2 regions of the Paenibacillus diazotrophicus genome follow, and region 1 is predicted to be linked to the other one. Evidence: predicted binding sites of a transcription regulator. Region 1 holds the regulator's gene; the other holds the start of a gene.
What was found. The regulator NrdR, encoded in region 1, represses ribonucleotide reductase genes. The targets are predictions, from matches to a motif close to AACACNATATATNGTGTT.
Positions count from the first base shown of each region.

Region 2: the regulator NrdR is predicted to act here: its motif matches at 2,567-2,584, upstream of ACAN54_RS10240 (adenosylcobalamin-dependent ribonucleoside-diphosphate reductase).

Region 1 is NZ_JBGJZN010000001.1:2,427,688-2,447,439, forward strand. It holds gene ACAN54_RS11180 (APC family permease) at 1-898, opposite strand, end outside; gene ACAN54_RS11185 (SMI1/KNR4 family protein) at 978-2,282, opposite strand; gene ACAN54_RS11190 (serine hydrolase domain-containing protein) at 2,553-3,743, shown strand; gene ACAN54_RS11195 (ABC transporter permease) at 3,743-4,561, shown strand; gene ACAN54_RS11200 (ABC transporter permease) at 4,590-5,372, shown strand; gene ACAN54_RS11205 (ABC transporter ATP-binding protein) at 5,372-6,370, shown strand; gene ACAN54_RS11210 (GNAT family N-acetyltransferase) at 6,367-6,855, shown strand; gene ACAN54_RS11215 (hypothetical protein) at 6,963-7,535, shown strand; gene ACAN54_RS11220 (TerD family protein) at 7,558-8,865, shown strand; gene ACAN54_RS11225 (S-layer homology domain-containing protein) at 8,980-15,618, opposite strand; gene ACAN54_RS11230 (HupE/UreJ family protein) at 15,861-17,060, shown strand; tRNA gene ACAN54_RS11235 (tRNA-Lys) at 17,184-17,256, opposite strand; tRNA gene ACAN54_RS11240 (tRNA-Ala) at 17,271-17,346, opposite strand; gene nrdR (transcriptional regulator NrdR) at 17,568-18,044, opposite strand; gene ACAN54_RS11250 (alpha/beta-type small acid-soluble spore protein) at 18,209-18,427, shown strand; gene ACAN54_RS11255 (lytic transglycosylase domain-containing protein) at 18,534-19,097, opposite strand; gene coaE (dephospho-CoA kinase) at 19,094-19,690, opposite strand; gene ACAN54_RS11265 (manganese efflux pump) at 19,700-19,752, opposite strand, start outside.
Region 2 is NZ_JBGJZN010000001.1:2,232,379-2,244,733, forward strand. It holds gene ACAN54_RS10240 (adenosylcobalamin-dependent ribonucleoside-diphosphate reductase) at 1-2,318, opposite strand, end outside; gene ACAN54_RS10245 (DEAD/DEAH box helicase) at 2,801-4,546, shown strand; gene ACAN54_RS10250 (YqhG family protein) at 4,543-5,619, shown strand; gene ACAN54_RS10255 (hypothetical protein) at 5,757-6,836, shown strand; gene ACAN54_RS10260 (YqzE family protein) at 6,994-7,182, opposite strand; gene ACAN54_RS10265 (N-acetylmuramoyl-L-alanine amidase) at 7,372-8,151, shown strand; gene ACAN54_RS10270 (divergent polysaccharide deacetylase family protein) at 8,138-9,064, opposite strand; gene ACAN54_RS10275 (glycerol dehydrogenase) at 9,152-10,255, opposite strand; gene ACAN54_RS10280 (MerR family transcriptional regulator) at 10,366-10,821, opposite strand; gene ACAN54_RS10285 (SDR family NAD(P)-dependent oxidoreductase) at 11,018-11,887, shown strand; gene ACAN54_RS10290 (hypothetical protein) at 11,912-12,184, shown strand; gene ACAN54_RS10295 (hypothetical protein) at 12,264-12,355, opposite strand, start outside.

The sequences.
Region 1 (19,752 bases):
GCACCCGTGCAGCAGTCATCAAATAACCATTCAGCGCACCGAGCACGGACACAATAATACCCGCAGTAATAAAAGCTCCACCGCCATTGCCGAATAATGCCTCTGCCGCATCCGCCCCCGGAGTCGGGGAAGAAATGATCTGGTCGTAAGGCAGTGCCTGAAAGATGGCAATATTGAATAATACGTAAACGGCGATTACAAAAATAACCCCGATGGAAATGACTTTGGGCAGCGTCTTGGCCGGGTTCTTGATCTCTCCTGCCATATTCGTCACACCGATCCAGCCGTCATAGGCCCAGAGCGTGCCCAGAACAGCTGCTCCAAAGCCCGCTCCCGCTGCCGACGCCCCTATCCCACCAAAGCCGGGAGCCAAATTCGAGAATAAGCCCACTCCTACTATTCCCGCCACCGGAATCAGCTTGCCAACCGTTGCAACGGTCTGGATAATCCCACCGAATTTGGTCGCAATGATGTTCATGATTAGAATGAAAGCCAGAATAGCAACGGCCAGCAGCTTCTGCTGCCAGTGATTCAGCGGCAAAAAATAGCCGGAGTATGTAGCAAAGGCAATCGTCAGGGCCGCAACGGAAGCCGGATAGGAGATTACAGCCTGCACCCAGCCCAGTAGATAGCCGAATACTCCGCCATAGAGTTCTCCCAGATATGTATACAGACCTCCCGACTTCGGAATGGCGGCTGCAATCTCTGCTACGCTCAGTGCTGAAGCCAGAGTAATGATACCGCCAACCCCCCAGGCCAAGATACTCATCCATGGGGTACCGGCATTATTCAGCACAATCCCTGGTTTCAGAAAAATCCCCGAACCGATAATCATCCCTACCACGAGTGCCAGGGCTTCAAAGAATGTTACAGTTTTTATAAGCGGCTTTGTATTCATTCTGACATTTACTATCCTTCCTGTTGTTAGATTGTAGCGTATTTTAGATCGATCATAACTGAATGGAGGGAAGATCCGGCTAAGCCTGTCCCAGGTGAATAAGACTGTCCAGCGCATCTTGGACGGCCTGTTTTTCTTTCTTGAGCACAGCTTCCCCCTGCAACCGCTCCAGTAAATCTCTTACTTGTAATGCCTCCATCTCGCTTCCAAACAGCGGGTAACCTTCCGGCAGACTGGATAAGGCCGAGATTACGATCCGGCGCTGAACATCCTTGCCCTCAAGCCACTGAATCACGTCGGAGGCTTCTGGTTGCGAGTGAATATACAGCGTATCCCACCCGTCAAAAGGGAACGATACCTTATCCTCCATCCACTTCAGTACCTGCTGGCTGCGGAATGGCTGCAATAAGGAATTCGCTTCATAGCCACTTAACTTGCTATGCTTCCCTTGCTTATCCAGCTCTTCAACTACACGCTGTAGCCCTTCCCCTGCCGGTAAGCATACAGACGAGAGATAAGCCCTCACCTGACGACTCACCTTAAGCGGAGGTTCATTTCCCCACAGGGTCCGCACGAAGTCAGCAGCGTATTCCTTAAGCAGATCACCCGCGTAACACAATAGCTGTGACCGATTGTTAAGGTTTGCCTCCTCCACTGCTCTTGTGACCCATGCTTGCAGCACCGCTTCCTGTGAATAACAGGCAAAGGCCGCCTCTACCTCCGGATGAATTCCGTTCGTTTCCGTATACAAGATCAGCAATGGCAGCTCCTGCTGCGCCTGCTCCACGGTGAGGGTCAGATATTGGTGCAGCCAGTCCATCCAACGCATACCGTTACTGCCGCCTGGATTCAGCCCCTGTTCATCGCAAAAATCCGGGTATTGCCATTCCTCCGCCCCCACACATCCTAGCTCAGTGACCCGCTCCAAAAAAACCGTTATGGTTGGAGCCAACACCCGGAATTCTCCTGTCTCGTGAGCCCAGTGGACGACGGAGGTTCCAGACGGGCTATGCAGATCAAGCAGCAGCTCATCCCCGTTCCCGGCAAGATGAAAGCTTAGATACCGCTTCTGCCCATCCATGCTCTTATCGGCAAAGTCGTAGAAATCCAGCACTTCGAGATCCCAGCCTACATTACCGCTCACCTCAAACGGCATAATCGTCTCACTCGGAAGATACCAGCTCACCTGAGCCTTAGCGGCGCCCTCTTCCAGCAGCAAGCGAAATTCTTCGGGCAGCAAAACTCCAAGACGAGTTTCCACTGTCTCAATGTCCTTTTTCTCCGCAGGTGGATCAAAGTAAATATACGTATCCGCAGACTTCAGCTCCAGTGCCTGAATCAGCTGCTGCCACTGACCTTTCCATATTTCTATAGGTTTGTGCATTTGTGCGTCCCCCTTCTCTTGATTTTATCATGAAGCTGTGGAACTGAAAGCGAACAACTTCATTCCTCCTGGACCCATTTCGGGTAAGTTTGCTTATAAAAGAAACTCTCCGTTGTAACATCCATTCCTTGGAAATATACTTGATGTAATCGTGCCTCTAGTCTTTGCCATGCGTACAGCACGAATAGGCGATTCATAATGAGAGCGCTTCGATAGATTGCTTGTCCTGTAATTGCATGGCGTAAATATTTTTAGGAGGGTAAAAATCTTATGCTATATACACAAGGAGTTACCGATTGTTCACCGGCAGAGGTGGGTTATGATGCTTCAAGAATCGAGGTCTTGAATGCCCACTTCCAGACCCTCATCGATCAAAAAAAAGTCCAGGCCGCCTCTTACTGCGTTTCCAGGTATGGGAAGACATTCATGCACGGTGCTATCGGACCGCTTTCATTCCGGGAAGACCAGGCAGATCCGCTATTGCCGACAACCGTTCATAATATTGCGTCCATTACCAAAGCTGTTACCTCGGTAGCCGTCGCCAAGCTTGTTGAGGACGGCATTCTCCGGTTTGACATTCCAGTTGGCACCATATTAGAACCGTTTAATGTGGACCCATTCAACAAAATCGATATTTACAGCCTCCTGACCCATACCTCGGGTTTATTTCCCGACTGTGCGGATAGCATTCCCTATCATAAATCTTATTGGGAGTTCATCGGTGAATATTTTGAAAAATATAGCCCTGAAGATGGGGATCCGGACTGGATTACCGCTGCTCTGAGCTGCGGGGTCAATAAAAAAGTAGGTGAGGAATGGCAATACTGTTCATTCGGCTTCTGCATCCTTGGAGAAATTATCAAGAAACTGACCGGTATTACCGCTGAGGAGTACATAGAAAAGCACATACTGAAGCCACTTGGCATGAATGACACGGTTTGGGAGCTGACTCCCGATTTAGCCAAACGTGCGATTATTAGAAACGAGAGATACGAGAAGCGGCTGAGCGATGTAATCAACGGTAGTCGGCCTGAACTCTCACAGGAGGAGAAGCTGTGGGAGACGGTTTCCAAAACAGGTGGAGGGCTGGCCTCTACACCTGGTGACATTATGCGGTTCGCCAACATGCTCCTGAGCATGGGAACACTGGACGGTACCCGGATTATCGGCCGCAAAGCGGTAGAAAAGATCACAACCCGCACCCTTTATGGGGTTCCTGACCACTGCTGGGGTGCCGATAATAGCGACCGGAGTTATGGCATCGGACTCGATATGAGAAGAGGTCCCGCCTTCCTCTACTCCTCGACCAGTTATTTGCATGAAGGCGCGGGTGCCTGCTGCATGGTCATTGATCCTACAGAACAGCTCGCCGCCGTATGGTTCGTACCTTTCACCGGTGACAATTGGTATGCGGAGGGACTATATAATGTAACCAATATCATTTGGTCAGGACTGATCTAATGAACAGGTTTAAGCACAATTGGCTTATTTGCCGGACGGTAGCGGACGTAACCTACAAAGAGTGGAGTGCTTACCGTACGCATTCTATGGTATCCATTATCGTCGGCCCTGTCTATTTCATAGTGCAATATTTCATCTGGACGGCGGTATATGGAGATCACGCTTCACTCGGCGGCATGGGTCTCCCCCAGATGATCCGTTACTTCGGCGCTACTGCGCTACTCGGTTACCTGATCATGGATTTTGCCGACTGGAACTTATCCATGCTTGTGCGAACCGGTAAATTTCTCACCTTTCATTTGCGCCCGATTCATCACCGTTCGTTCGCATTATTTCAGAAAATTGGCCACCGGTCTCTGGGTTTTCTGTTTGAATTTCTGCCGTGTCTTTTGATCTTCATTTTTATTTTTGGAGTCGATATGCGGCCTGCGAGCCTTCCGTTGACCCTTCTGTCGGTGCTGCTGGCCTTTCTGATGAATTTTTATGTGAACTACATGATTGGCCTGACTTCATTTTGGCTTGTCCAGTCGAGCGGGATACGAAGCGCGTTTATGCTGGTGTCAGGGATTTTTTCAGGTGCGCTTATTCCGCTTGATTTCTTTCCGCACTCCCTGCAAGTAATCCAGTTCTTCCTGCCGTTTCAGTATATGGCTTACCTGCCGGCAATGGTGTTCACCGGCCATTATTCGCTTGGTGGTCTAGAGCTTTCCATTCAGCAAGCTGTAGGCATGCAGGCAATAGCCGTGCTAATCACATTCGGATTGAACGAACTCGTACGCCGTATGGCCATGAAGCAGTTTACCGCTGTCGGTGCATGAATGACCCCTTGAAAGGATAATTAGTTACATGAAACGGTATCTGGATGTTTATAAGCAGTGTATGTATTCCGCTTTGCAGTCGGCTGCAGCTTACCGGATGAACTTCATCATCAGCAGTCTGATTACATTGATCGGCAACATTCTATTCCCGCTGGTCACCCTGCTAATTTATCGGGCTGGAACCAGCTTTCCCGGCTGGAGCTTGTATGAGGTGTTATTGATCCAGTCGGTATTCACCATGTCGAGCGGGCTTTCGGGTATTATTTTTGGCGGAGTCCTCTGGACCACCATGTCGCATGTCCGGGAGGGCAGCTTCGAGGTCATTCTGCTCAAGCCGCTCAGTCCGCTGTTTTTTATTGTTGCTACTACGTTTTCTACCGACAGTATTGGCTTGTTTCTGGGCGGGGTATCTCTATTTATCTTCTCTGCTGCACATGTAGGCGCCATTTCAGCCATTAACTGGCTACTGTTTGCCGGATTATTTATCGCAGGGACGGCTGTCCTGGCAGGATTATCTCTGATGATGGCTGCGGTGTCCTTCAAATGGGTAGGCAATTCGAGAATCTCCGAGCTTGCGGACAGTGTACTGCACCTTGGAAAGTATCCGTTGCCTATTTTCCCGAAGGCTATACAAGGGGTAGCCACAATGATCATTCCCGTGGGAATGGTAGGCTTCTTCCCTGCGTCTGCTCTCCTCGGGCGGGTGCAGGCCAGCGATTACGCGGCGGTTCTACCCTGCTTTTTATTTTTGGCGGCTGGAATATGGATTTACCGGCATATGATCAGATTGTACGAGGGGGTAGGCGGATGATGCCGGTTATTGACGTGAAGCATTTGACCAAGACGTATACAACTTATAAGCGGGGCTCAGGCATGGGGCAAACCTTCAAAAGCTTCTTTCAGCGCGAAGAAGTCGTAGTCCATGCGGTGAACGATATCAGCTTTGCCATTGGCCAGGGGGAGATCTGCGGCATTCTGGGTCCCAATGGAGTGGGCAAATCAACGGCAATCAAAATGCTCTGCGGTGCGCTGTATCCGACAAGCGGGGACATTCAAGTGCTGGGTTATTCGCCTGCCCGGGACAGAAAGCACTACGTCTCCAGAATCGGAGCCGTCTTCGGCCAGAAATCCCAGCTCATCTGGGATATTCCACCTATTGATAGTTTCAACATGAATAAGGCCATCTACGGGATCTCCACTCCTGAATACAAAAGCCGTCTGGAAGAATTGACGGAGCTGCTGGATATTACCCATGTGATTGAAAAGCCTACACGAGTGCTGTCTCTTGGCGAACGCATGAAATGCGAATTCGTCATGGCTATGCTGCACCGCCCGGACATTTTGTTTCTGGATGAGCCAACCATCGGGCTAGATGTGATCGCCAAGGTCAAAATCCGTGAATTCATCCACCAGATGAATAAAAAGCAGAATATGACCTGCATTCTGACCACCCACGATCTCGAGGATGTGGAGGAGCTTGCCCATCGGGTGATTGTCATCAACCACGGGGATAAGGTTTTTGATGATTCGCTGCAGCGGCTGAAGCTTTTCCTGGGGGAGAAAAAACGGGTCAGTTTCACTTTTGTGGAGTCCGTTCAGGGCAGCGTCTTCAATAACGCCTATACCCAAGTGATCGAACGTCCGTCTGATTTTCAGATTACGCTTGAAGTAGACACAGCACAGATTTCAATCAGTGATTTTCTGGAAGACATCTCGCGAAAGCACCGCTTCTCCGACATCTCCGTGAAGGAACTCCCCATCCAACAGGTAGTTATGAATATTTATGAAAGTGCGGGTATGAACACATGAGTATTATTTATAAAAAGGTAAGCGACTTTAACCGGGGAATACTGTTTGAATTATTGACAGATGCATATTCATTTGACCGCAGATATGAACAAAGCTGTACTTCGGATTGGCAGGATTTTGATCACTTTTTCTTTGACAATTTAGAGATTGCAGATAGGTGCGGGTTCATCACAACACTACACGACGAAGCCATTGGATTTGTTTCATGGGACCCGAGGAATATGCCTGAGTATGCGGAAATTGGTCATAATTGCATTGCGTCCAGACACAAAGGCAAGGGTTATGGTAAAATGCAGCTTCAAGAAGCGGTCAATAGAATCATCCAAAATGAAGTAAAAAAAATAATATTATTCACGAATGAAGACCTAATTCCCGCTCAACGAATGTATGAAAGTGTAGGATTCATATTAGATCAAGAAAGAAAGACACAGAGTATCCCTAATGTTATTGGTGAACCTGTGGATTATGTATATTTTGTAGAGTAAGTGTATGCGTCCTCCCTCCAATATAGGAATAAATCCTCTCTCCCAAGATTCCCCATATTCTGCTATGCTAATATAATCATAGAGAAGAAGCGGGAGGCGCAACTTGAATGGATGCATTTCAATATGAGCTAACTTCAGAGACTGGCATCAATCTGAGATATGAATACGGAGGGGAGTACTTCACGTTCAGCCTGTATCGGGATGACAGAGGATGGGTTCTTCACCCCTTTGATGGTATCCTGCTGAGAAATCAGACGATGTGCGCTCTTGTCGCACAAGAGCTGTTCAAGCATAAGCCTTTTCAGGTAATGCTGGCGAAAGAAGGTATTCTTTTCACCGATATCCGTTCCACCGTTAACCTCGATAATGTGAACACTCCGATTGCCGCACGAAATGAGCGCAATGACCGGGAGTCTCGTGATAACCCGGCTGATGACCTGATGGAATTTGTGCAGCAGCATTCGGTTGAAGAGGTCATTGAATACGAGTGCGGTATTATTGGAAGCCGCATCTCCTTTTATAGAGAGATCCTGCAGCGTATGTTCATGGACAACCTGGGTCCCTCAGATCCGGAGTTCCAAAAGGTACAGGATATCGTACGTATTTACGAACATTCCTTGGACAAGCTATCCAACCTGAACGGTCCGGATCTGGACGCGGGAAGACGCGGCAGAATATAAATCTCTTGAAAGGCTGATTCTAATGACACTTGATCTTATAAAGGGACAAAAATGCAACTTAACGAAAGACAATCCTCTCCTTACACGAATTATTGTAGGAATGGGCTGGCACAATACGAGATCTGAGGTTGAGGTTGATTTTTCTGCCTTTTTGCTTACGCCTGCCGGGACTGTCTCTACAGATGAAGACCTTATTTTTTATGGCAATCCTTCTACTTCGAACCAATCTGTAGCCGTATTACTGTCGGATAAAAAATCCTACGCAGGCTTAACCGATAACACACAAATCGCTGTCGAGCTTAGGCAAATTCCTGCAGACTACGAACGGATTGCATTTGCACTAACGATATATGAGGCTGACAAACGGCAGCAAAACTTCTCGCTATTGGACGATGCTTATTTACGGATTATTAACGCTGATGATGGAACGGATATTCTCCGCTACAACCTAGGTAAAGGTTTCTCTGTAGAGACCGCCATTGTCACGGGAGAAATCTATAGATACCATAATGAATGGAAATTCAGCGCTGTAGGTTCGGGATATGCAGGAGGTCTAGCTGCCCTATGCAAAAGCTATGGGATAGAGGTCAATGACATACTGCCCTCGGTTGTACCCGCTAGCCCAATAATTCAATCACAGCCGTCCCCGCTTGTTCTCCCAGAACTGCGGTCACGGCCTAAGGACTCAGACAACTTGCCCCCGTCTTCACCAGCATCACCTCCAGCCCCTCCATTAAATCCGAATACCATCCTGCTTAAGAAACGCGGGGAGAAGATCAATCTCCAGAAAGGGACTGATTCCCTTGGCGAGATACTGATCAATCTTAACTGGTATCAAAAAAAATCTTCGGGCTGGTTCGGAAGTAAAGGCGTTGACCTTGACCTTGGTTGTCTGTTTGAACTGAAAAATGGCATCAAGGGCTCTGTCCAAGCACTCGGTGAATCCTTCGGAAGCTTGAGCAGGCCGCCTTATATCTCCCTTGACGGGGATGACCGCACCGGCTCCATAGCCACCGGCGAGAATCTGAGGATTAATGGCCATTATCTTTCCGAAATTAGCCGCATCGTTATCTTTGCCTTCATCTATGAGGGAATCACGAACTGGTCGGAGGCAGATGCGATTGTAACCATCAAGCAGCAGGGCGGTCCGGAGATCGAGGTCCGGCTGGATGAGCACAACAACAATAAGGGCATGTGTGCCATCGCTATGATTCGTAATCTGAATGATGAGACACTCAGCGTCGAGAGACTCGTAGAATATTTCGCCGGACACCAGGAATTGGACCAGTATTATAACTGGAATCTGAGATGGGAAGCTGGCAGTAAATAGCGGTCATTACAGATGCAATGAGTAAGGGCTTCCTGGGTTATGATCTTCAGAGAGCTGAACTTAAAAAAAACCCAAAAAGACACCATTAAGGTGTCTTTTTGGGTTGAACATACGCTATTCGTTGATGAATTGAATGGACTGCAGAGCCTGTTTGAGTATGGTGACTGCCTGTGCACGGGTTGCCAGCGCCTTAGGCGCGATTTCATTACTGGTTATCCCCTTCATGATCTGAGCCGTCATTAATTCGGCAATGGGTTGTCTTGCCCAGTTCCCAATGGAGCTGTTGTCCTTATAGGAATCCAGGACGGATGGATTATTCGCTGCAGAGGAAGCATGCCCCGCATATTCCAGTGCCCGCAGAGTCATCGCAGCCATTTCTTCACGGCTGACAGGCTCCAGCGGATGGAAACTGTGATCGGCAAATCCAGTTACAATTTTCGCATCCGCTGCCGCTTCAACAGCTCCATAGAACCAGTCTTTTGCGGCAACATCGTTAAATGCTGTGCCATTTCCCTTTTGATCCATTCCTAAGGAGCGGACCAGCAAGGCAGCAAATTCTGCACGTGTAATATGTTGTTCAGGATCAAAATGTGCTGGCGTTACTCCTTTAACAATCAATTTAGAGGCAAGAAGCTCAATATTGCCCTGCGCCCAATGCCCTTTAATATCATCAAACGTGACATTGGAATGAACAACAGCATATATACTGTTACCATTACGCTGCAGTACGGACTCTGTTGTACTACCATCTACCTTAAAGTACGATGGCACAAATACCAGCTCACCCCTGGCCTCATCCAATCGCACTCCTGTACTGAACCGGGGATCTACCTGCGTACTCACAGTAATTCCCCTGGAAACAAAGTGGGTGCCAAAATTATTAATCTCCGTCTTCTTCCCGTTGCTTTCTGCAATAATCGTAAAGGTTATTGCGTCTGTTAACAGTGTTACATTGCTTTTTCGCGCAGCTTTTACAAGAAGGCTATCCTCCTCAGTTCCAGCTCTAGTGATGACCAAGGACAATTGGATGTCCTTCATATCAGTACCCAGCCGCTGCGTGAGTTCCGCTGTAGGAATCACATTGGAAGGTAGCGTATAGAAGAATCCTTCACTCTGAATTCGTATACTGGAGTCCTTCTGGGAACCATCTGTTGGTGCAAAAACCTGCAGCGGAATTTCAACCTTAACAGGATTGGAAGCATCTTGAACTTTCACTGTCGCTTGTCTATAGGACTGCAACACTTCACTAAGCGAGGCTGCGTCGATAGTGACTTTGTCGTATGTGACCCCATCCAACCCTGTTTCTTTGCTGGTCGTGACTTTGACGTTATCCTTAGAGTCCGTAGGATGGGTTGAACTTGTCGGAATTGGGCTTGGACTAGGCGTTGGACTTGTTGAACTTGTCGGACTCTGACTTGCCGAACTTGTTGGTCCAGAACTAGGAGTTGGTGTCGGCGTTGGTGTCGGCGTTAGACCCGTTGAATCCCCTATCCCCTTCACTAACTCCGTTGTGTTCCGCACACGAATTCGAATTCCTTCCGTATTCTTACCAGTGATACCTACGGCTTCCAGGGTGTCTCCGGCTACCAAGACTGGAACAGGTCCGCTCTGCTTGGCTATATATCCATCGGTAAAGACGAGAACCTGGCCTGTGCCATCATCGATCACATAAGAATTCTCATCAAACTGTGAAATGACCTTGCCCTTTACCTTAATTAACAAACCTTGGTTCGCTTCTAGATTAGCTTGTCCTGTAGTTAATACACGAGGCTCCACTGGGCTGGTATGTCCTGTTTTGATTACATCCGATGCAAAGGAACCAAACTCAAGCTCTTTATTATTCTCAAAAGTTTTCATTTGACCATATATTCTGACAGTATCACCTTCGACCAGCGTATTTTCCGGCACTTCTTTAAATGCCATAATGCCACCAGTAGCATCCTGCACATAGAACGCATCGAAGAAGATGTTCGAACCGGTAACCACGGTACCCTCAATTACTGCAGGTGTGCCGTCAGGTTTAGTTCTAGTGTCTGCAATATTATTTATCACCGTCTCACGTTGAGCAAGCCAGTTAATAGAATTTAAACCAAGCTCATTATTACCCTTCGCATTATACGTTTCATCGAGCTGTTTATCATTAACAAAATTCATCCCGGAAACAATGATTCTACCACTCCCTATCTCTTCTGAAGCAATAGCAGGAATAGCGGAACCGCCGGTTCCATCATCAACATTGTCATAGGTAAAGCCACCGATCGCGATTTTACCTTGGAAGGTAGTCTCATTCCCTTTTACCAAAATCGTTAATTTGTCAGTATCCGTAAGAGGGAGATGACCCACTTTTTCCAGACTGGCACCACTATAATACTCAAGCGTTGGTACCCGGTCCGTTATATAATTACTCACTAGTCCAGGATGAAGTCTAACTGTAAAGGTATTCGTCCCTATCGGCTGGGACCAGAAATTGCCCTCTGGGCTCGTATCAAAGATTCCGTCATTGCTAACCTGAATCGTAGATCCGATTTGTGCCAATAGACTGTTTGCAAATGCGGGATTCGTACTGTTATTACTCTTCTCAGTTAAGAATAAGGAGCCGCCTTGCTGTATAAAGTTTGCAATCGCCGCACTTTCATCAGCGGTTACAGCAACTGCCGGATGTGTAAACATAAGCACTTTTACATCCGCCAGACTGGATGCAGTAATAGCACCTGTGTTCTCCACGACAGTGTACCCCTCCTGCCGGAGCTGAGTAGTAAAGGACTTCAGGTTGTCTTTATAGGTACCACCATCAGTTGAAGTATTCTCATTCTTATGGGAGGCATCAATCATTACCTTGATTCCCAAGGAGGCTTTGATCGTTACCTCCAAGCGGAATTGATTATCCTCTGGAGAATCTCCCGCCGGAGTATCCAGTACGGCAATTAAGGTATGATAACCCTGCACTGGATTAGACCAGGTAACCGCAGCTGAGGCTGTACTTTTAGATTGGATAGAAGATACCGACGCTTTATTAATAAAATGTGCTGTATCAACCGCATCATAGTAGAAATTCACATTCAGATTAGACAAATCCTGTGAACCCAGGTTGGTCAATCCGGCTTCCAGTACAGTAGGACTGCCAGCAACCAGGCTGTTCCCTGCAATATTAATTCCGCTCACTTTAACATCTGTATTTACTTCCTGTGACCAGATTGGTGCAGAATATACCTGCTCTCCATCCATTTGTGTCACTTTCACAACAAACCATTGTTGGCCTCCGGTAATATGCACAACAGGATTCCAAGTGAAATCAGAGGTCATCGGTGTGATCGAGTCCACGACTTTATCACCATTAGTGATCAATTCGACTTTAGCTATTCGGTCATCTGACTGGTAAGTACTGCTGAGGTAGCTATATTCAGGTATACTCTTCTTTTCGACAACATTGTCTTTCCCGGATACCGAGAAATTCAGGGTATCTCCTTTGACAGTTGCCCCCATATAGCTGCCATTCGCAAGGAAGTCCAGTGTAAAGTTAGGGTCTTCCGTCATATACACACGCATATTGCGCATGGATTGAAGTAAAGATTCCTGTGACAAGTCATTAGCCACGATGACTGTTCTGGCATTGGTCTGCCCCCAGGTACCATCATGATTGTCCTCGCCATAGGTCGGAGCCACATGCCAGCCCAGATCAAGAGCCTTGAAGAATTTAGCTTCCGCATTGGCATAACCGTAGTGGCCTGAGCCATTCCCTACCTCAAACATAGTGAACAGTTTGTCCACATTCCGGTCATATGGTGTGAAGTTATTAAAAGCATTCGCGGACATGTCCGGATGATTAAACTGTGCAACGACATCATCATACGTCATGACCCAGGCATAATACTTGCTCAAATCCTGATATTGACCCGAGTTCTGCTTCCGGTCTATAAAATTGTTGGTTCCAAACACATTCGAGTGTCCCCAGGTTGTAGATGTCATTTCAAATGCAGGAAAAACAACAAAGCTATCATTTTTGGTATAGGTCTTGGCTAAATCCTTGGTCAACTTCCAATTTTCACCGCCGGTACGCTCTGGAGATCCCTTATGATCTACGGTGTCTTGGCCAACCAGGGCGGCATCAATATCATGGGAATGGTCTGAAAAAGCAAAGAAGTCATAATGATGGGCTTCTGCTGCTTTCAAAGCATCTTCTGGGGTACCTGCAGCATCATGGGATATATTCGTATGGTTATGAGTAGTCCCGCGATAGTGATTCCCACCGGTAAATACAGGTGTTACAGTAAAGCTCCAAGTATAGGTCCCCACATTATGCTTGGTATCACTGACTTTGACACTAACGGTGTGATCACTCACTGATAAATCAGCAGAATTGTTCATCTCAATGGTATCCCCATTAATTACAGAGGGTACAGCCGTTCCATCGAGTGTAGCTTCCAGAGTTGCAGCATCAAGGCCGCTTGGCTCATCATATTTCACAGAAATTACAGGTTGTCTATCTTCGATCTTTGTTCCAGACATCGGAGTTTCTTCGTAAAATTTAGGTGCAAAGGTGTCGTTAACAACAGAAACCGTATATGGGGTTACCGGAGTTCCCGACTGCTTTGTATCTTGTCCCATCTTGGCTTCGATGTAATAGTCAAAGCTGTTTCCGGCAGCAACAAAACTTGTATTCAGCACAGCAGCGTAAGTAATGCCATCGGATGAAACCATCGGCTTGGCAGTATACGCTCCACCTGCTGTTCTGTAATAAAGGATAACAGAGTCTGCGTTTCTGGCAGTTGCTGTTAATGAAATATCCGTATTGGTGTATGCCTCAGTTACTGCTTGATGGACAAGGGAAAGCTCTTTAATCTCTTGCACGTCTGCGATGGATCTTGGGAATACCTGGTATCCGCTCTTATACGTGGTTCCTGAGACGTACTGGCTGAATATCCCTGTAAAGGTATAGGTTGAATCCTTCTGAAGTTGGGTAGAAACGTCAATGCCACTGGCAGTGGTGACCCGTACCGTGATCGTTTTGTTTGTTACGGCATCTGCTACAGTGAGATTATATCCAGTGCCAGAAATAGCTGGAATATTTGTGATTTTGCCTGTGAATTTTACTAATGATCCCTCAAGCGGCTCCGCCTTGTTATAATCAATCAGATCGGGCAGCGTCGATTCAAAAGGAAGCGGAAGGTTGGTTGTACTATTTTTAACAACGGTTGTAGGCGTAATTTCAGTTAAGCCGTTATAAAATAGAACCGACCCCGTTACAGTGATCAAATCACCTTGGGCAACGGTAACCCCTGCTGGCAGTGCTCCGAACACCGCGATGCCGCCCGTAGCATCCTGTATATAGAATGTATTGGCCGCAGTGACCTGGTTATTGCCAATTACAACTCCCCGTATCGTGTAAATCTGATTGATTTTGTCCGATTTACCCGCACTGTCATTCGTCCGTAATGTGCTGATTGGGGTAATCACGGTTGTATCTTCTTTGGTAATGGCTGTACGTGAACCTTCCAGGTTCTTGCCATTTGGCGTAGCTGTCAATTGTGCTACATGAACATCATCTGTCCCGTTAGTAAACGTAAAGGAAAAAGAGCCGTCTGCACCCGAGACAACGTAGTCTTTGCCATCGGCTGTAGAGGAGAACCTCGCTCCACCTACTGCACTATTGTAGCTGTAGATCAGCGAATTCGCTGCAGCTGCCCCTGCATTTCCTACAATTCTGCCACCCCCGCTTGCGTCGAGGTAATACAATAATTTGGTCTTATCAAGCACCGCGCTTGACTGTGCCAGGTTGATCATTACAGCTTTACTGGCTACTTTATCAAGTTCAGTTGCCGTAAGATAGACTTGTTTGCTGTCGCTGGAATTATCGAAGGTCAGGTTGAATGCACCGGAAGGATCCGCATAAACCGCCTGTGTAACCGGAACTGGTGCGGCACCTGGATCACTTAAATATAGGGAAACATATGTAGAGGACGTAACAGATGATACATCGCCTGTGATTGTACCCACCGCACCTTGGCTGGTGAATTGAATGTTCTGACCAAGAGGTTGTGCACTTTTGGTAATTATAACAGCTGGCGTTGCTGAGTTTCTTGGTGTAAGCACGGGAGCAACGATGAAATCCGTACTATTGTTATTGGTGTCCAGGCCAGCACCTTTTCCGGGTCCGGAGTTGCTGCCATCTTCGGATTTTCTTTGAGCACTGGTGGTACTGCTTAATGCAGTCAGCTTAGCACCTTCGAATTCAGTGGCGGTACCAAAGCCCAGGAAATCTACAACAGCAGGATCTGCAATACCAGTAATGGCAGTCTGCGCGTTCACAAGCGCCACCTTTCCCGCTGTTGCTGACATATTAATAGAACCTGTAACATCAGGTGAAGGAAGATCCACAGTTGAAGTGGTGCCCTTCGCTTCTTGAATCAGCAGGAAGCCATGGGATTGAATAACCTTGCCTGTTATGATAGTTATATTGGTCCAAGTTGTCCCTGCCGCAGAAGTATATTGAACGGAATAACCATCCAGATTAACATCACTGTCGGTAGGATTGTATAATTCAATGAAGTCATTAGAATATGGGGGTGACGTGCCATTTCCTCCCCCGCTGTATACCTGACTAATCACAACATGCGGCGAATCTATCGAAGCAGTCGCTGAAGCCCGGGACATCATCAATCCTTGCGGAGATACAGACAACAGGAGCAGAAGTACGGCTAATCCCAAGCTCGTCCTTCTTTTAAATCGGTTGAATCGGCTACTACGTAATTCCATAAAAAAAATTCCTCCTCTTGTGTGTACAAGCTTCATCCAATAGTAGTTTCACTATATGCCCAGCAGCCTTGCTACATTAACAATAATCACGTTATGTAAGATCCAAAGTATTAGATTGTATTAATTTCGTAAATTATTCCTTTAGCTTTACACTGGGCATATATACCGAAAATATTTTTTTGCTATGATACTGGTTATGTGCGACAACAATCATACTGCTCAACTTATAGGGAGGTACCACCTTGTTATCTCGTAATTTCCGATCCAGCATACTTAAAGGATTCATTCTTTTCACAGCACTCATCGTTTCAGTTGTCTTCTCCAACCAAATGGTATCGGCCCATGCTCTTAGCGCTAGCTATACTATGGTTACCTTTAACAAAGATAAGACCGATTTCTCTTTTTCCTTAGACGTCATTTCTATAATTGAGAGTATGGATGTAGATACGAATGGGGATGGAATTCTACAAGCGGACGAGCTTGAGGACAACAAACATAGATTAGATGAGTGGATCGACGACAGTGTCGTGCTGGAAATGAACGGGAGTGGGCAGACCGGAGAGCTTCTGGAAATCAAGCTTGAGCAAAAAAGTGATAAAGAGGTAGTGACCTGGCATTATACCTATCCAGCCTTTGAACCTGGGCAGACAATCTCTATTATGGATGGCCTATACTCCCAAACCTCAAGTTCGCCCTACGTCAATTTAATTACTGCACACTACGGAAGTCAGGTAAGTGAGACTGTTTTACAGGGGAAAAACCGGACATGGACCATGCTTCTAACAGAGGAGCAGCAGCAACAACAATTAACCTCATCCCCCAACACCTCAAGCCCGAATTCTCAGAGCCCTTCCTCACAAAACGACAGGAACACCGTTATGACCTCTACGTCTGATTGGGTCTCATTCTTCCAATTGGGAATGAATCATATTTTGACTGGTTATGATCATTTATTGTTTTTGTTCGCTCTTTTGTTAAGAAAGCAAAAGCTTAAGCAATATATTTCAATTATCACAGCCTTTACTTTAGCGCACAGCATCACATTAACTCTCGCCGTCCTGGAATGGATTAGCTTACCTTCACAGTTGGTGGAATCGGTCATTGCCTTGAGCATCTGTTATGTTGCCCTAGAGAATATTTTCCGTAAAGAAATACGTTTCCGGTGGGTTGTCACGTTCTTATTCGGACTGATTCACGGTATCGGATTCTCGGATATTCTGCGCGGGATGAACCTGCCCAAAAGCCATTTAGCGGTGGATCTGATCAGCTTCAATGTAGGTATTGAATGTATCCAGTTATGCATTGTGCTGCTTCTGCTTCCAATCCTCATCTATTTACAAAAAAAGAGCTTCTTCAAGCCCACTTTCATCTATGGTTCTTGGGTAATTACCACTCTTGGTGCAGTATGGTTAGTTCAACGGCTATTTGGACTACTGATATAACTCAAAAAGAAATAGACCGCCCTCTCGTAAAGGATGCGGTCTATTTCCTGACTGAACTTCCGAAGGCCGCCACCCTTTCCCAGACAACAAAAAAGAACGGCATCTCTGCCGTTCTTACTGTGATGGACTCTCAGGGGCTCGAACCCTGGACAAATAGATTAAGAGTCTACTGCTCTACCAACTGAGCTAAGAGTCCAAGTATAAAATTATTGGTGGAGCCAAGGGGGATCGAACCCCTGACCTCATCGCTGCCAGCGATGCGCTCTCCCAGCTGAGCTATGGCCCCATGAGACGTTTTAGAACTACAATATGTATTCTAAAAACTTACTTTATTTGTAATGTTCATGTCACTTAGAAGTTGATTTGTTTCGTAGGCGACTTCTATATAATATAAAAATTCAGGTTCCGTGTCAACACCTTTTTTCAAAAAGCTTGGAGGCGCCCCACGCTAACCCTTGTAATAAGCCGCCAGCAGTTCAGCGGCTTATTACTTTCAACTTAGAAGGACTACAATCCCTCCAGCTCCCCGGTACTCTTGGACAACAGGCCTTTCAGCTCCTTCATGAACATGTTGATGTCCTTGAACTGGCGGTAGACGGAGGCGAAGCGGACGTAAGCGACTTCATCTACAGGATAGAGCTGCTCCATGACGAGCTCACCGATCTGGCGGCTCTCCACTTCAGCCAGGGCGATCCCCCGCAGCGACTTCTCGACCTCGGAGACGATGACCTCGAGGCGCTCAACGGAGACAGGACGTTTCTCACAGGCGCGGATCAGGCCTCGCAGGATTTTGTCGCGGCTGAATTCCTCGCGGCTGCCGCCTTTTTTGATTACAATCAGCGGTGTCTCTTCGATCATCTCAAATGTGGTGAACCGCCGGCTGCATGATTCACATTCCCGCCTGCGACGGATTGACTTATTTTCGTTGGCCGGGCGTGAGTCCAGCACTTTGGTATTCGTGTGATCACAGTAAGGACATTTCATAAGCTTAATCACTTCCTTTTGCAATAGGTGTAACGCCCCGGTCCGGCAAAGAATCGGCTCTGAAGCGCTCATTCTAATTTCCATAAAACACCGTTTATTTGTTGTTATGAAGATGGCAAGTCCAGCACATAATACTGTTACCAACCGATAGGAGGTGAACAGTAATGAGCCAAAATAACAGCTCCAATAACCTGGTAGCTCCAAATGCACGCGGTGCCTTGGATCAACTGAAATACGAAGTTGCCCAAGAACTCGGTATCACCCTCTCCCCAGACGGGTACCAAGGCAATAAAACTTCTTACGAAAATGGTTCGATCGGTGGTTACATCACAAAACGTCTTGTAACCCTGGCTGAACAATCACTGGCAGGTCAGTTCAAATAAACATGTCTCCTAAGTTTGCCAAGAAGTATTATTCGACTTTCGGGTCGTGTAATACTTCTTTTTACATAACTCAGGGGCTTAATGATTATTCATTACTCCTCGCAGCCTAGAACTCATTATAGATCTCTGTATACTGTTCGTAATAATAAATAACACGCTGCACATAATGGCGGGTCTCACCAATCGGAATATCCTTCACAGCGGCTTCGCTGCCGTCCCACTCCCCTTCATCCAGCCAGCGCTTGACCTTGCCGGGACCAGCATTGTAGGCCGCAATAACCGCTATACGGTTGCCGTCGAACTGCCGGGATAGTGAAGACAGATACCAGGTGCCCAGCTCAATGTTAGCCGATGGTTCTTCCTTAAGCCTATCCAGTGATACATCCGGAAGCTTGGCCTTTTCGAGTGCCCATTTGGCGGTATCAGGCATCAGCTGCATGAGCCCTATAGCCCCTTTTTTGGACTCCCGGCCTGTTTTGTAATTCGTCTCTACCCGAATGATGGCAGCCACAAGGAACGGATCCATCTCATAAGTAACGCTGTGCGTACGGATCTCATTTTTATAGTAAATGGGATAAAACAAGGACATCCAGTTCGTACTCAAGAATAGAATGGCTGTAAAACCTATAAACAGCAGGAGCAGCACTCTTTTTTTACGCAACCATTTCATGACAGCCCCAGCCTGTCCCATAAAATAGCAACCTGCTGCCTTGTATGATCCAGATCTCCACTGTTGTCAATGACATAGGAAGCCTTCCTGCGCTTCTGTTCAATGTCCATCTGGGCACCTAATCTGACTTCCGCCTGCTCCAGGGTTAACTGATTGCGTTCCATCAGTCTGGACAACTGAAGCTCACGGGGAACGTAGACCACGATGATCTCTTGAAAAAGATTGTCCAGGCGGGATTCATACAATAGCGGAATATCCACGATGACCAATCGCCGGGGGTCTTCCTGCTCCAAGGCATGCATGCGGTTCTTAATCTCCAGGCGTATCGCCGGATGTGTAAGATCATTCAAGTTCTGCAGAGCCTCAGGATCGTGGAAAACAATCTCTCCCAGCTTAGCCCGGTTAAGCGTGCCATCCGGCAGCAGGATTTCTACTCCAAACTTGTTCACGGCTGCGTCCAGAACCGGAGACCCCGGCAGCATTACCTCTCTGGCAATGACATCGGCATCAACCAGCCGCGCCCCCTTATCCGCAAAGATTGCAGATACGGTGCTTTTTCCGGAGGCAATGCCCCCGGTTAAGCCCATAATCATGTACTCACCTCATAATAGCTTCATTATACCCATTGCAATTAATAATAACGCAGGCAATGCAG
Region 2 (12,355 bases), 200 kb from region 1:
CCGATGCCCTTGAGATGCTTAATCAGCAGCTCAACCTTCTCGCCGTGGTCTCCGTAACGGAGGAACAGCGAGCAGACACGGCCCAGTGCTTCGGCCATAGCGAAGACGTCGGAGCCTGCTTTGCCGACATTCAGGAAGATTTCGGCCGGAATGCCATCCAGGTCGTTGATAGTGATATAAGCCATGCCGAATGGCGTGTTAATCTTATAGGTAGCGCCGCGCAGAACTTGCGGGCGTTTTTTGTATTGTTTGTCTCCGCTGCCTGCGGTGCTGGCTTGCGGTGCCGGAGATGCTGCTACAACTGCGCTGGCTGTTACAGCCTGTGCTGCCTGTTCCACTGCCGGAGCTGCGGCTTCTGCTACTGGAGCTTCCTTTTTGTCTTCCTTCTTCGCCGTTTCCAGGATCTGTACGTCACGGCTGCCATCACGGTAGATCGTTACGCCTTTGCAGCCCAGATCGAAGGCCATTTCGTACAGCTCTGCCGTTTCCTCAACGGTGAAGTCGGACGGGCAGTTCGCTGTCTTAGAGATCGAACTGTCTACCCAGCGCTGAATTGCGGCCTGTGCACGAATATGATCCTTCGCAGACAGATCCATCGAAGTTACGAAGTAGTCCGGAAGGTCTTCACCCGGATGAGCTTCCAGCCATTCCTGGGCAATCGGTACGAACTGTTCGTCGTATCCCAGACGGCTCTGACGGAAATATTTGAAGGCGAAATACGGCTCAATACCAGTCGATGTGCCAACCATGGTTCCAGTGCTGCCTGTAGGTGCCTGAGTGATCACGGTAACATTGCGCATACCGTGCTTGCGGATCGATTCACCGACTTCAGGGTAGGCTTCAGTGATATTCTTCATGAATCCGCTGAGCAGATATTTTTCTGTATCAAAGGCCTGGAACGAACCCTTCTCACCAGCAATACCGGATGAGGCCAGGTACGCTTCGCGTGCCATGAAACCGTAGAGCTTGTCCAGGAACTCCAGGGATTCCGGGCTTCCGTAACGGATGTTTAGCTTGATCATCAGCTCGGCCAGACCCATGGTGCCCAGACCTACGCGGCGTTCCAGCTTCTGGTTCGCTTCATTCTCAGGGAAGTGGTAAGGCGTTTTGTCGATAACATTGTCCAGGAAACGTACGGAATAGCGGGTGGTTGTTGCCAGATCCGCCCAATCTACATCATGATTCTCCGCATCATAGAACTTGGAGAGGTTGATGGCCGACAGATTGCATACACCCCAGCCCGGCAGACCTTGCTCACCGCATGGATTGGTGCAGATAATCGGATTGAAGTACCAGCTGTTGGACATCTGGTTGTAGTATTCCATGAATACGACACCCGGCTCCGCCGATTTCCAGGCCGATTCAATAATGGTGTGCCATACCTCGCGCGCCTTGACTGTACGGTAAGGAATCACGGCCCGGCCATCGGCCTTCCATTTATCCAGATCCCCATCCCAGACAGTATCGTAATCCGGATCAGTCGTATCCGGGAACACTAGCTCCCAGTCCAGATCTTCCTTTACTGCTTTCATAAAAGAGTTGCTCACGCATACCGACAGGTTGGCGTTGGTCACCTGGCCCATCGTCTGCTTCACGGTGATGAAATCGACCACATCCGGGTGCCAGTCATTAATCATCAGCATCAGCGCACCGCGGCGGCTTCCGCCCTGTTCGATTAATCCAGTCGTGTAGCTGAACAGTCCGCCCCAGGATACAGAACCGCTCGATGAGCCATTAACGCCTCTAACGATAGCACGGCGCGGACGAAGCGAGGACAGGTTGATGCCGACACCGCCGCCACGGGCCATGATCTCAGTCATTTCGGACAACGTCTGCATGATGCCTCCGCGGCTGTCTTTTGGCGAAGGAACGACATAACAGTTGAACAGGGTCAGTTCTTCACTTGCCCCGGCACCTGCGGCAATACGTCCGCCCGGAACGAGCTTCCAGTCATCCAGAATGGAGCGGAATTTGCCTGTCCATTCTTCCTGAAGCTCAGGGGTTTTCTCTACCGAAGCCATGGCTGAAGCGAGCCGGTCCCACATTTCCTCAGGAGTCTTCTCTATGTTAAGTGTTAATTTTTCCACATCCGACTGTACAAGTTCGCCGCTGCGCGTCTTTACGGTTACCACACGGCCGCTACGTTCAACAATCTCCCCGACTTCCTTGGTTGGGAACTTCGGATCGTCTTTGGTCAGCACGAGCACAACGTCGCCTACCTTGGCATTGTTGTTGTCCGCATCCTTCCAGGCATAACGGTCCAAAAATATTTTTTCACTCAGACCTTCAAGACGCTGTTTGCGTTCCACTGTACTCAATAGAAAAACCTCCCGGATATTGTGATATGTAAAACTCTCCAAGTGGAAACGGCTTCGCCATCCTTTTGCGGGACGGAATCCGTTTCAGCGAGAAATATAAGGATGATGTATAGCGTGAACCATATAAATCCTTATATTTCAACCCGAACTTCGGCGGATGGACTGCACCAGACTTGCACGCAGCAACTTTCCCTTGTCAATAAAAAATAACCGAAAAACGCCCGGATTAATCAAACTTTCAAGCATTTGTAACAATATATTGTGTCAATCAGCTTTTCAACTATACCACATATTGTGTAGAAGGTCTTTTTCGAAAATAGGAGCCTCTCAGCGAAATATCGGCAAAAGATGGCACATTTACTCCCGCTTGCTCGCTATTTTACAGCATCGGACCGAAAATAGCAGGTTATGAATTCTCTCTTTTAAGAGCATACTACTGCTACACATTTCGCTATGAACCAAGCACCGGAGGAGGCTGCAACATGACGCAATTATTCCGTAACCCGTTACCCGAAAAGGATCTGGCCCACGAAACGCTGCTGCCTGTCCCTCTGTCATTCGACCGGAACTGGCTGGATGATCTGGAGTCGAGGCTGGAGAAAGGCGGACCTTGGGGAAATTGGAGGCTGTCCCGGTTAGCCATTCAAGGTGAAAAATCAGGGCTTGTAACCAGCTTTGATGAGCTGCAGTGCATGAAGCATCTGTCCGGTCTGTCCCCTCTCCCCCACCAGCTCGATACCGCTCATAAAGTACTGTTCCAAATGTCCGGACGCGCCATTCTCGCCGATGAGGTCGGACTTGGCAAGACCATTGAAGCAGGGCTCGTGCTGAAGGAATATCTGGTTCGGGGACTTGTGACCAAGGTCCTCATTCTTGTACCAGCTTCACTGGTGCTTCAATGGGTGCGTGAGTTGAATACCAAATTCGGTATATCTGCTATTGCCCAAAAAAAGACCTACTCCTGGGACAACCATATCGTTGTCGCCTCTATGGATACCGCCAAGCGGGACCCGCACAAGGAACTGCTGCTGAATCAAGAATACGACATGCTCATTATCGATGAAGCCCATAAACTCAAGAACAAGAAATCAACCAATTATCTCTTCGTCCAGCAGCTGCGCAAAAAATACTGCCTTCTGCTCACTGCCACACCGGTACAGAATGATCTCGGCGAGCTGTTCAATCTGATCACACTGCTAAAGCCGGGCCAGCTTGGTAATCAGGGGGATTTTGCCACCAATTTCGTGGTAGACAAGCGCCAGCCGAAGAACGAGGTTCAACTGCGGGGCGAGCTATCCAAAGTCATGATCCGCAACCGCCGCGGCGAAGGCCCGGTGACTTTCACGAAGCGAAAAGTAAAGAATATACCGCTCACGCTCTCACCGGAGGAAAAAGTATTATATGACGGAGTTACGGCCTTTGTCAAAGACCAGTATCAGGAATCGGGCGGCAATCTCAGCAGCATGCTCTCTCTGGTTACGCTGCAGCGCGAGGTGTGCAGCAGCCGGGATGCTGTTTTTATAACCCTGGTCAACCTGATCAAGAAGCTCCCGGCCGACTCGCCAAAACGCGAGCGGATGATGGAGCTGCTCCAGATCCTCCGCACCGTCAAAACGAATACAAAAGCGGAGAAAACCATGGAGCTGATCCGGGAAATGAACGAGAAGGTGATCGTCTTCACTGAATACCGGGCTACTCAGGAGTACCTGCTTCAATACTTCCGGGATCACGGTCTCCAGTGTGTAACTTACTCCGGCGGCATGAACCGGGGCAAAAAAGACTGGATGATGGACTTATTCCGCGGCCGCGCCCAGGTGATGATTGCCACCGAAGCCGGCGGCGAGGGCATCAACCTGCAGTTCTGCCACCATATGATCAATTTCGATCTGCCCTGGAACCCGATGCGGGTGGAGCAGCGGATTGGCCGGGTGCACCGGCTGGGGCAGGAGAATGATGTGGTGATCTACAATCTTTCAACTGAAGGCACCATTGAGGAGCATATTCTCCATCTGCTGCATGAGAAGATCAATATGTTCGAGATGGTCATCGGAGGACTGGACGTCATTCTGGAACGCTTCGAGAAGAAGGAATCACTGGAAAAAAGCCTGTATAAGATCATGCTCGAAGCCCGCAGCGACGAGGAGCTGCGCAGCGGGCTGGACCATATCGGTGAATCGCTAAGCGAGCTGACCCATGGGGTTCAAGGCGAAAGCGAGGCCGGGGCATGACACTCACGCCACAGGAAGTGCGCAAGCAAGTCATGGATTATCTGGAGGCTACAGAGTGCTCAATGATCGAAGTGTCACCCTTGCATGTGACGGTGAAGCTCTCACCTCGCGCGGACCGCATGCTCACGGAGCGGCCTTATTATTGGGGGTTCGTCGAGCGGACGGGCGCCCCGCCGGAAACACTGTCGTTCACTTTCGTCTTCGATCCGGAGAAGTACGATCATCTGGCGGCAGCCGCGCAGGCAGCACCGCCAGTAAGACAGCCGCGCGGAGCGGGAGACCGCACAGCCGCGGCGGGACTGCCGGCCGGAGCGGGCGCGGCCGGGATAGAAGCCGGCGCGGAGCTAAGCGCCGGCTCAGGGATCGGCCCGGCGGCTGGAGCACCGCCGGGGGGTACAGCTGATCCGCAGGACAGCATCCTTTCCCGCTTCTTCGGGTTCGTTCCGCCGCTCCCCCGGATCGGCCCGGGGATGATCAGGCGCGAGGACGTCACCTACGGCAGCAAGCGCCTGGGACAGATCTGGTCAGCTGCCCGGGAGGAAGGCAAATGCCTGCAGCTGTTTGAGGATCCCGGTGGCAGGCAGCGCTTAACCTTGCTCTCGGCTGCCTATGAACCGTGGCTCGCCGTCTGCTACAAGGTGGAGATGAGCTGTGATTTGAAGCGCGAGGAGCTGCATTTCATTGGTGTCTCGCTCACCTCGGGGCTTATTGTCCCTGATTTCGAGGCCAAGCTGGGATCACGTGAATTAACGCCGCGCTTGCCGGAGAATATTCACATTCAACCATCTGAGCTGAACATTGCTGCTGGGGCAGACCGGCTGGAGGGTTATCTGACTTCAAAGCTGGCGCTGCTGGATTACACCTGGGCCGAAGAAGCACGTGAACGGCTGCAGTTGGAACTAAGTATAGTGGATATCTATTACGAGGAGCTGCTCAAGGAGCTGGATGAAGAGAAACGGCTGGCGATCCTTGAGCAGTACAACCGCCGGCGTAAGGAGACCACCTGGCAGTATGAGCCGCAGATTGCAGTATCTGCCGTGACCTATGGCCTGTTCCATCTGCGCAGCACATAAGATGCGACCCTGCTCGCTAAAAGCAGGCAAAAAAACAGTGGAATTCCCGCACACCAGAGCGACAGCAAGCAACAGCCTTTTCAGAGCTTGTCCTCTACAATAAATTCAGTACATCAGTGAAGAAAGGTGAACGCCAAATGAAGATAAAAGCTAGGCAGAAGGACGCTCCCGGACACCGCGGGCGCCTTCTCCTCTGCCTGTGCCTGGGGATAATGCTGTTCTCGGCCAGCTCTGCATTCCCTTCGGAGCTGTCAGCCACAGGAACCCAGGTAACTGTCACGCAAGCAGTCTCCACAACCAATTGGCCTTTAGTTGCGATGAAACCCGTTACCTCACCGGAATCCCTGCAGGATTTCGCAAGTACGACTATTCGAAAGCTGTCCGCCGATCCTCCCTTCACCAGCTGGAGCAACGCCGGGACTGAGTATTTCCCCCTTGGACCGGGAACCCATAGCTGGCTGGTTAACGTGATGAGTGGAGAGCAGCGAATCGGTTATTTGATTATCACCGCTGCAGAACAAGGCGGTTACATGCTCAGCGAATATGGAGCCGGCAGCTACGGCCTCCCCTACAGCTTGCAGGATCTGCGCCAGTATCTGGTGCAGCAGGAACTTATCCCAGTCCATTATTCCGGAAAGATTGAACTCACTGCGCTCTACGCCCCCCTGCTGCCCGTATGGAAATTAACAATAGACAGTAAGATCATGTATATTAATGCATCCTTGTTACAGGTTCTGCCTTGGAGTTCCAGCCATGCAGATGCTGTTCTACATGGCAATACTGCCGGAAGCAGAACAATATCCAGCCTGGATATTGACCGTTCTCCTCTTCCTGTCTACCGGACCGAAGGGCAGGATGATCCGTATGCTGACTTATTATGGCTGTCGGCACCACCACTACCTACACTTGGCGTGGACCAGCTCACTCTGACTCTGGCCTCAGGCAGCAGTCTTGCCTTCCAGTCCCGGGGCCGGAATGACGTATATGGGGCTCCCTTTATGGTTACCGGCTTTCAGCGCTGGCGACCTGCCGCCGGGAGCAATCCGGCTAACGGAAGCTCTGGCATTCTATACGCCGCTTCCGGCCCGGACGGCAAACGGTATCTCCCCCTTGACATGCTTCAGCACAGCGGAACCTTGCACAAGCTTCCCTCTTCGGGAAGTGCTGCACTAGGGGTCGCCTCTGTTGCAGCACAAGCAGTTCCGGCCTCTAAATAAGTTTAGTGCCGCGATGCACTGCAAAGAACCTTCCCTTGTCTGGAATAGGCATAGGAAGGTTCTTTGCTTTAACGTATGTTATATAAGGCTGAAACGTATTTTCCTTCAGTGTCTCTTAGTGTTGAATCCATTTCAGTGAATAAAGCCGCGCCTGGCTTTATTTCCTGCTGCTGCGCGTCCACTTGCTGCGCCACATGGACCAGCCAAGCGGGAGCATACCGAACCATTTTTCCGCCCAGGGCTGTTTCTCAGCCTTTCTGCGTTCCCTGCTGGCCCGCGGATCTTCCATATAGACGACTACCTTCTCCGTAATATACTTCACCAGATCATCACCCCCGGAAGCCATACGGTTCACCTCCTGTTTCCCTGAACCGGGAATTCCTATGTCTCTGCCACAAGCTCCATGCTGCTAGTCTGCTCCAAAAGGCCCTGTGTTAAACCTTTTGTACGTTTTTCCGTATAGCCTTGACTGCTGTGGCACAATCTATCAAAGTATCCATCCCCATGACCCGTCCCGGATAAGGAGGTTATTCCCTTGAGAAGCTCATATCACTTGAAAATTCTGCCGAGAACAGGCGACTATCTGACACAGACACGGCGTGTATGGCTGCTTTTGACGTATGCCGGTCTACTGATGTCACTATTTACAGGAACGGCTGCGGGAGCGCGACCGGCCCTAATAGAACCTTCACAGGTCGGCGGGAAGCCGGAACGTCATCAAATGCTGGGCCACGACCAGCGGATCATTCTAATTGACGCGGGACACGGGGGGATTGATGGCGGCACCTCGCATGGCAACATTCTGGAAAAGGATATTACGCTGGCGATATCCCGCCGTCTGTTCCTGCTGCTGCGCAGTGATGGCTTTGACGCCATTCTGAACCGGACCGGAGATTATGCGCCCAGTGACGAGAACCGCTGGCTGCGCAGCTCCTCCCGGCATTTGCGTGATCTGGCGCAGCGCAAAGAGCTGGCCGAGACCCTGCCGGCAAACGTAGTCGTCAGTATTCACATCAACTGGGCTCCATCTCCGGCGAAGCAAGGCCCGCTGGTGCTGTATCGCCAGGAAGGCCGCAGCTTCCTGCTCGCAAGATCCATTCAAGACCATTTGAACCAGCTTTACGATGTTAAGAAAGCGCCTAGGGCCGGCAGACCCTTTTATCTGCTCAACAAAATAACCGCCACAACGGTTATCGTTGAGGCGGGATTCATTAGTAATGCAGACGACAGGGCCAAGCTGTGCAGCCCGAAAGGACAGGAGGACATTGCCGAAGCCATCGCTGGCGGCATTGCCGCCTATCTTATGGAAGTGTGAGACTGGAATTCCATTTCCACTGGTCCTTGACCAGATCGGAGATGCCTACAAATTCAACACTATCTTTCAGTTCAGCAATGCCGCTGCGGATGCCTGCAGCGGTTTCTTTTCCCTGAATGCCGACATGTCCGATGGTGACACAATACTTTTGATTCACTGCCCTTTCCTGCACCAGCCGCATTTGCTTGGCCACATGTTCAGAGGTATGAACATCATCCAGAAAAATGTGATTTTCTACCGGTGGAAGCCCCATCTCCCTGGCCATTCTCCCGGCAATCGAACGGTAGTTGGTATGGCTGTCGACAAAGAACAGCCCCCGCTCCTTGCATACACTCAGGATAATGCCCATCACCCGCTCATCACCGGTCACTTTGGAGCCCATGTGGTTATTCACCCCGATGGCAAATGGAACATTATCCAGTGCTGCCTCTACCCGCTGGCGGACCTCCGTATCACTCATCCGTGTCAGTACGGCTCCCGGCCCCAGCCATTCCGGCTTGCCTTTGTTCGGTTCCATGGGCAAATGCACTAACACATCGAGACCCCGGTCATGGGCACGCCTCGCGTCCCTCTCTGATGTCGGAAGAAACGGCATAACCGCCACTGTAAACTTAACCGGAAGCTTGAACATTTCGTCCGTCCCCCGCAACCCGTTGCCAAAATCATCAATAATGATCGCTACACGGCTATGCCCAGAAACATTCTCTGCCGGCTGAGCATGTGTATTTCCGGCACCACTAGGTGGAACGGGATTCGTCAGCAGAAAGCTTGAGCGTTCCTGCCCCCTGTACTGGTCTTGGACGGCTTCCTTGCCGTGAGCAAGCGGCACATCGAAGCACTGGCCAGTTAGTATCACTACAGAAGCAATAAGACATATCATAGTGCCTTTAACCAAACGATAGCCTTTATTCATCAGGAAATCCTCCTTCGAGTTCTACAACCATTGTTCTCATTGTTTGGAACCCGGAGGATAAATATGTACAGAACAGCTACGCAATTATTAACAATCCCCAGCCAGGGCTTGCTGTCCACGCCGATCTGCTGCAAAAATAGCATTCAGTACCTGCTGCGTAGTCACAGTAAAAGGCATATTGCCCATCGGTCCGTCTTCTGCACAGCTGGCTTCAGCAGCATTCATAAGCCGCTCCCTCGTTATACCGGACAACCCCAGTTGACTTAGGGTTAAGGGCAGGCCCGCCATCCGGCAAAATGAGATTACCTCAAGAACCTCTTCTTCCGGTGCCTCCTCAAGCATCAGCTGCACGAGCGTTGTGAACGCAACCTTCTCCCCATGCAGCACATGCCGGCATTCCTCCAGTATCGTAAGCCCATTATGGATAGCATGCGCTGCAGCTAATCCGCCGCTCTCAAAACCGATGCCGCTGAGATAAATATTGGCTTCCACAATGAATCCAAGAGCCTCAGAGCCGATACCTTCCCGGCAATCCCGAAGCGCTTCTGCCCCATAGGCCAGCAGAGTATCACGGCAAGCACCCGCCAGAGCGAAGGCAGCAATGGTGCCTTTTCCTCCCGCCTCAGTAACCGCGCCTGAGCGCCGGCAGGCTCTGGCTTCATAATAAGTCGACAGAGCATCGCCCATACCTGCAGCGAGCAGCCTGGCCGGAGCCTTGGCGATGATATCCACATCGGCAACCACCACATCCGGACTGCGCCGCAAGTGCAGATAATGGTCCAATTGCCCATCCTCCGAATACAGTACAGACAAGGCGCTGCAGGGCGCATCCGTGGAGGCAACTGTTGGCACGAGGACCATAGGCAATCCAGCATAGTGGCTGACCGCTTTTGCCGTATCCAGAGTTTTCCCGCCACCGATGCCGACAATCACACTAATGCCCGCATCAAGTCCGGCTATAATCTGATTAACTTGCGCCATGGAACACTCTCCCCGGAATTCACGCTGGACCAAAGGGAGCTGAGCCCGATCGAAACCGTCTGCAATCTCCTGCCCGTATACAGAAAGAATATAGGGATCTATGATCGCATAAGCCCCTTTGGCTTCCAGCTGTAAGCAATGGAGTCCAAGCTGCGCGAGTTCGCCTTTCCCCTGAATATATTTTGACGGAGAACAAACCAGTTGTGTCATAAGTAACTCCTCCCATAAACGTAATCATACTCATTCCTATCATTCTAAGCAGACTGTCCGAATCCGGCAATGAAAAAAGCCCCAACCTGTGGGCTGGAGCCTGCTGCATATTATCGTATGGTCCTGCGCACAGGCATTTTCTTCTGATCTCCGGTCAATTCACATTCCTGCGGCCCAAGAAAATCCTGGTCCATTTTGCTGTCAATCAGATCTACAATCTGTTGCAAGGATGCGATCTGATCCAATATTTTCTGCTTATGATTCCGTATCATTGCATGCAATTCCGGGTATTCAGACAAATTGGAATCCAGTGACAGGTCCAGGTAAGGACGCATATCATCCAGTGACATCCCTGTTTTTTTGAGGCATGTGATCAGCTTCATGGTCTCAATATCGTTGTCGCTGTAGATACGGTGGCTGTTTCCCTTACGCTGCGCCCGGGGCAGCAATCCAATTTTCTCGTAATACCGTATTGTATCCTCCGTAATCCCTGTAAGCTCCGAGGTTTGTTTAATGGAATAACTTTGCAGTAGATCTACGCTGGAGTTCGCACCAGATTCGCTCATAGGATCACCTTCCACGGTTATTTTTCACTGTGTCTCTTCATTGTATAACCTGGAGTCAGCTCCAAGTCAACCTTGGTTTTGCGTGAAATCCCCTGCTTGACTTGGAGTCGGCTCCAAGTTATACACTAAGCGCATGAACCGCCAGACCTGCAACTCCGTTACGCAGACTGGGACTAACATCAAAGGAGAATGACAAATGACTACAGGACAACAGTATCGCGGAACAGCGCTTATCACAGGTGCGAACAACGGCATTGGACTTGAATTGACCCGCAAAATGCTGGGTGAAGGCTGGCAGATCATCGCCTTGATCCGTTCAAATTATCCAACGGACGATACATTAATCAGCAGGGCAGTGAAATGCGGACAGCTTCGGATCTACAAAGCCGACCTGAGTGATTTCACCGCACTGAGACATGCCTTGAATGAGATCAAAGCTAGAGAGCAGAAGATCGATCTGCTGTTCAACAATGCGGGCGGCAGCTTTCCCGAGCTAAGTAACTCCAGACAAGGGCGTGAAATGCATTTCGATCTCCAGACTGTGGCGCCGTATTTGATTACGATGGAGCTCAAAGAGCTTCTACAAAAAGGACAAATAAAAACTGTAGTCAACACTTCATCTAATGCGTTTATGACCATGAAGCAATTTGACCCGGATATGCTAGAGCATCCCACTGCATTTAAAAAGCTATTCGGTCCGTATGCAACCTCCAAGCTGGCCCTCTCGCTCTGGACCCGGGAGCTTGCGCCCCAGCTCGCAGCAGAAGGCATCCTGATCCGCAGCGCAGATCCGGGAGGGAATAATACCATTAGAAGCGGCAAAAAATCAGGCTTGCCCTTCTGGCTGAAGCCGATCATGAAGCTCTTCTTCCACCATCCCAGCCATGGCGCCGGACTGCTATACAATGCAGCCTTAGGCCAGCACAGCAAACTGGCGGGAGTATTTCTTATCAAGGACCAGATCACCGAGCTGAAGTTCGCTGCCCACAGCGCTGCCGTTCTAGCGAAGGTCCAGACCATATATGAGCAGGAATTCGCCGAATCAGGCAGTGTCCCTTCTTCGTGAGGAGGGACAGAGGAGCTGTCGTTAATGTTACTAGTACGGCGGATAGCGCGGCATAACCGCACCTTTTTCGGCCATACTGCGTCTAACAACGGCATTTCTACCGTTATTGTAACCAATTTCGTGCATGGTGCGGTTAACAACGGCATTTCTGCCGTTGTTGGTGCTACTTTCGCGCACGGTGCGGTTAACAACGGTATTTCTGCCGTTGTTGGTGCTACTTTCGCGCACGGTGCGGTTAACAACGGCATTTCTGCCGTTGTTGGAGCCGCTTCCGTGCATGGAGCGGTTAACATATAGTCACTGCCGCAGAAGGTCCGTTGTCATCCAGATATTAGATGACAATCACCCTCTTCTCCACATTCACTCTGTTCTTCTGCTAAAAACGTCCAAACGAGCGCAGCAGTAGCATATTCTCAATCACGATATGCGTCTTCCACCAGTTTTCACTGATGGCGAACTCCCGCTCGA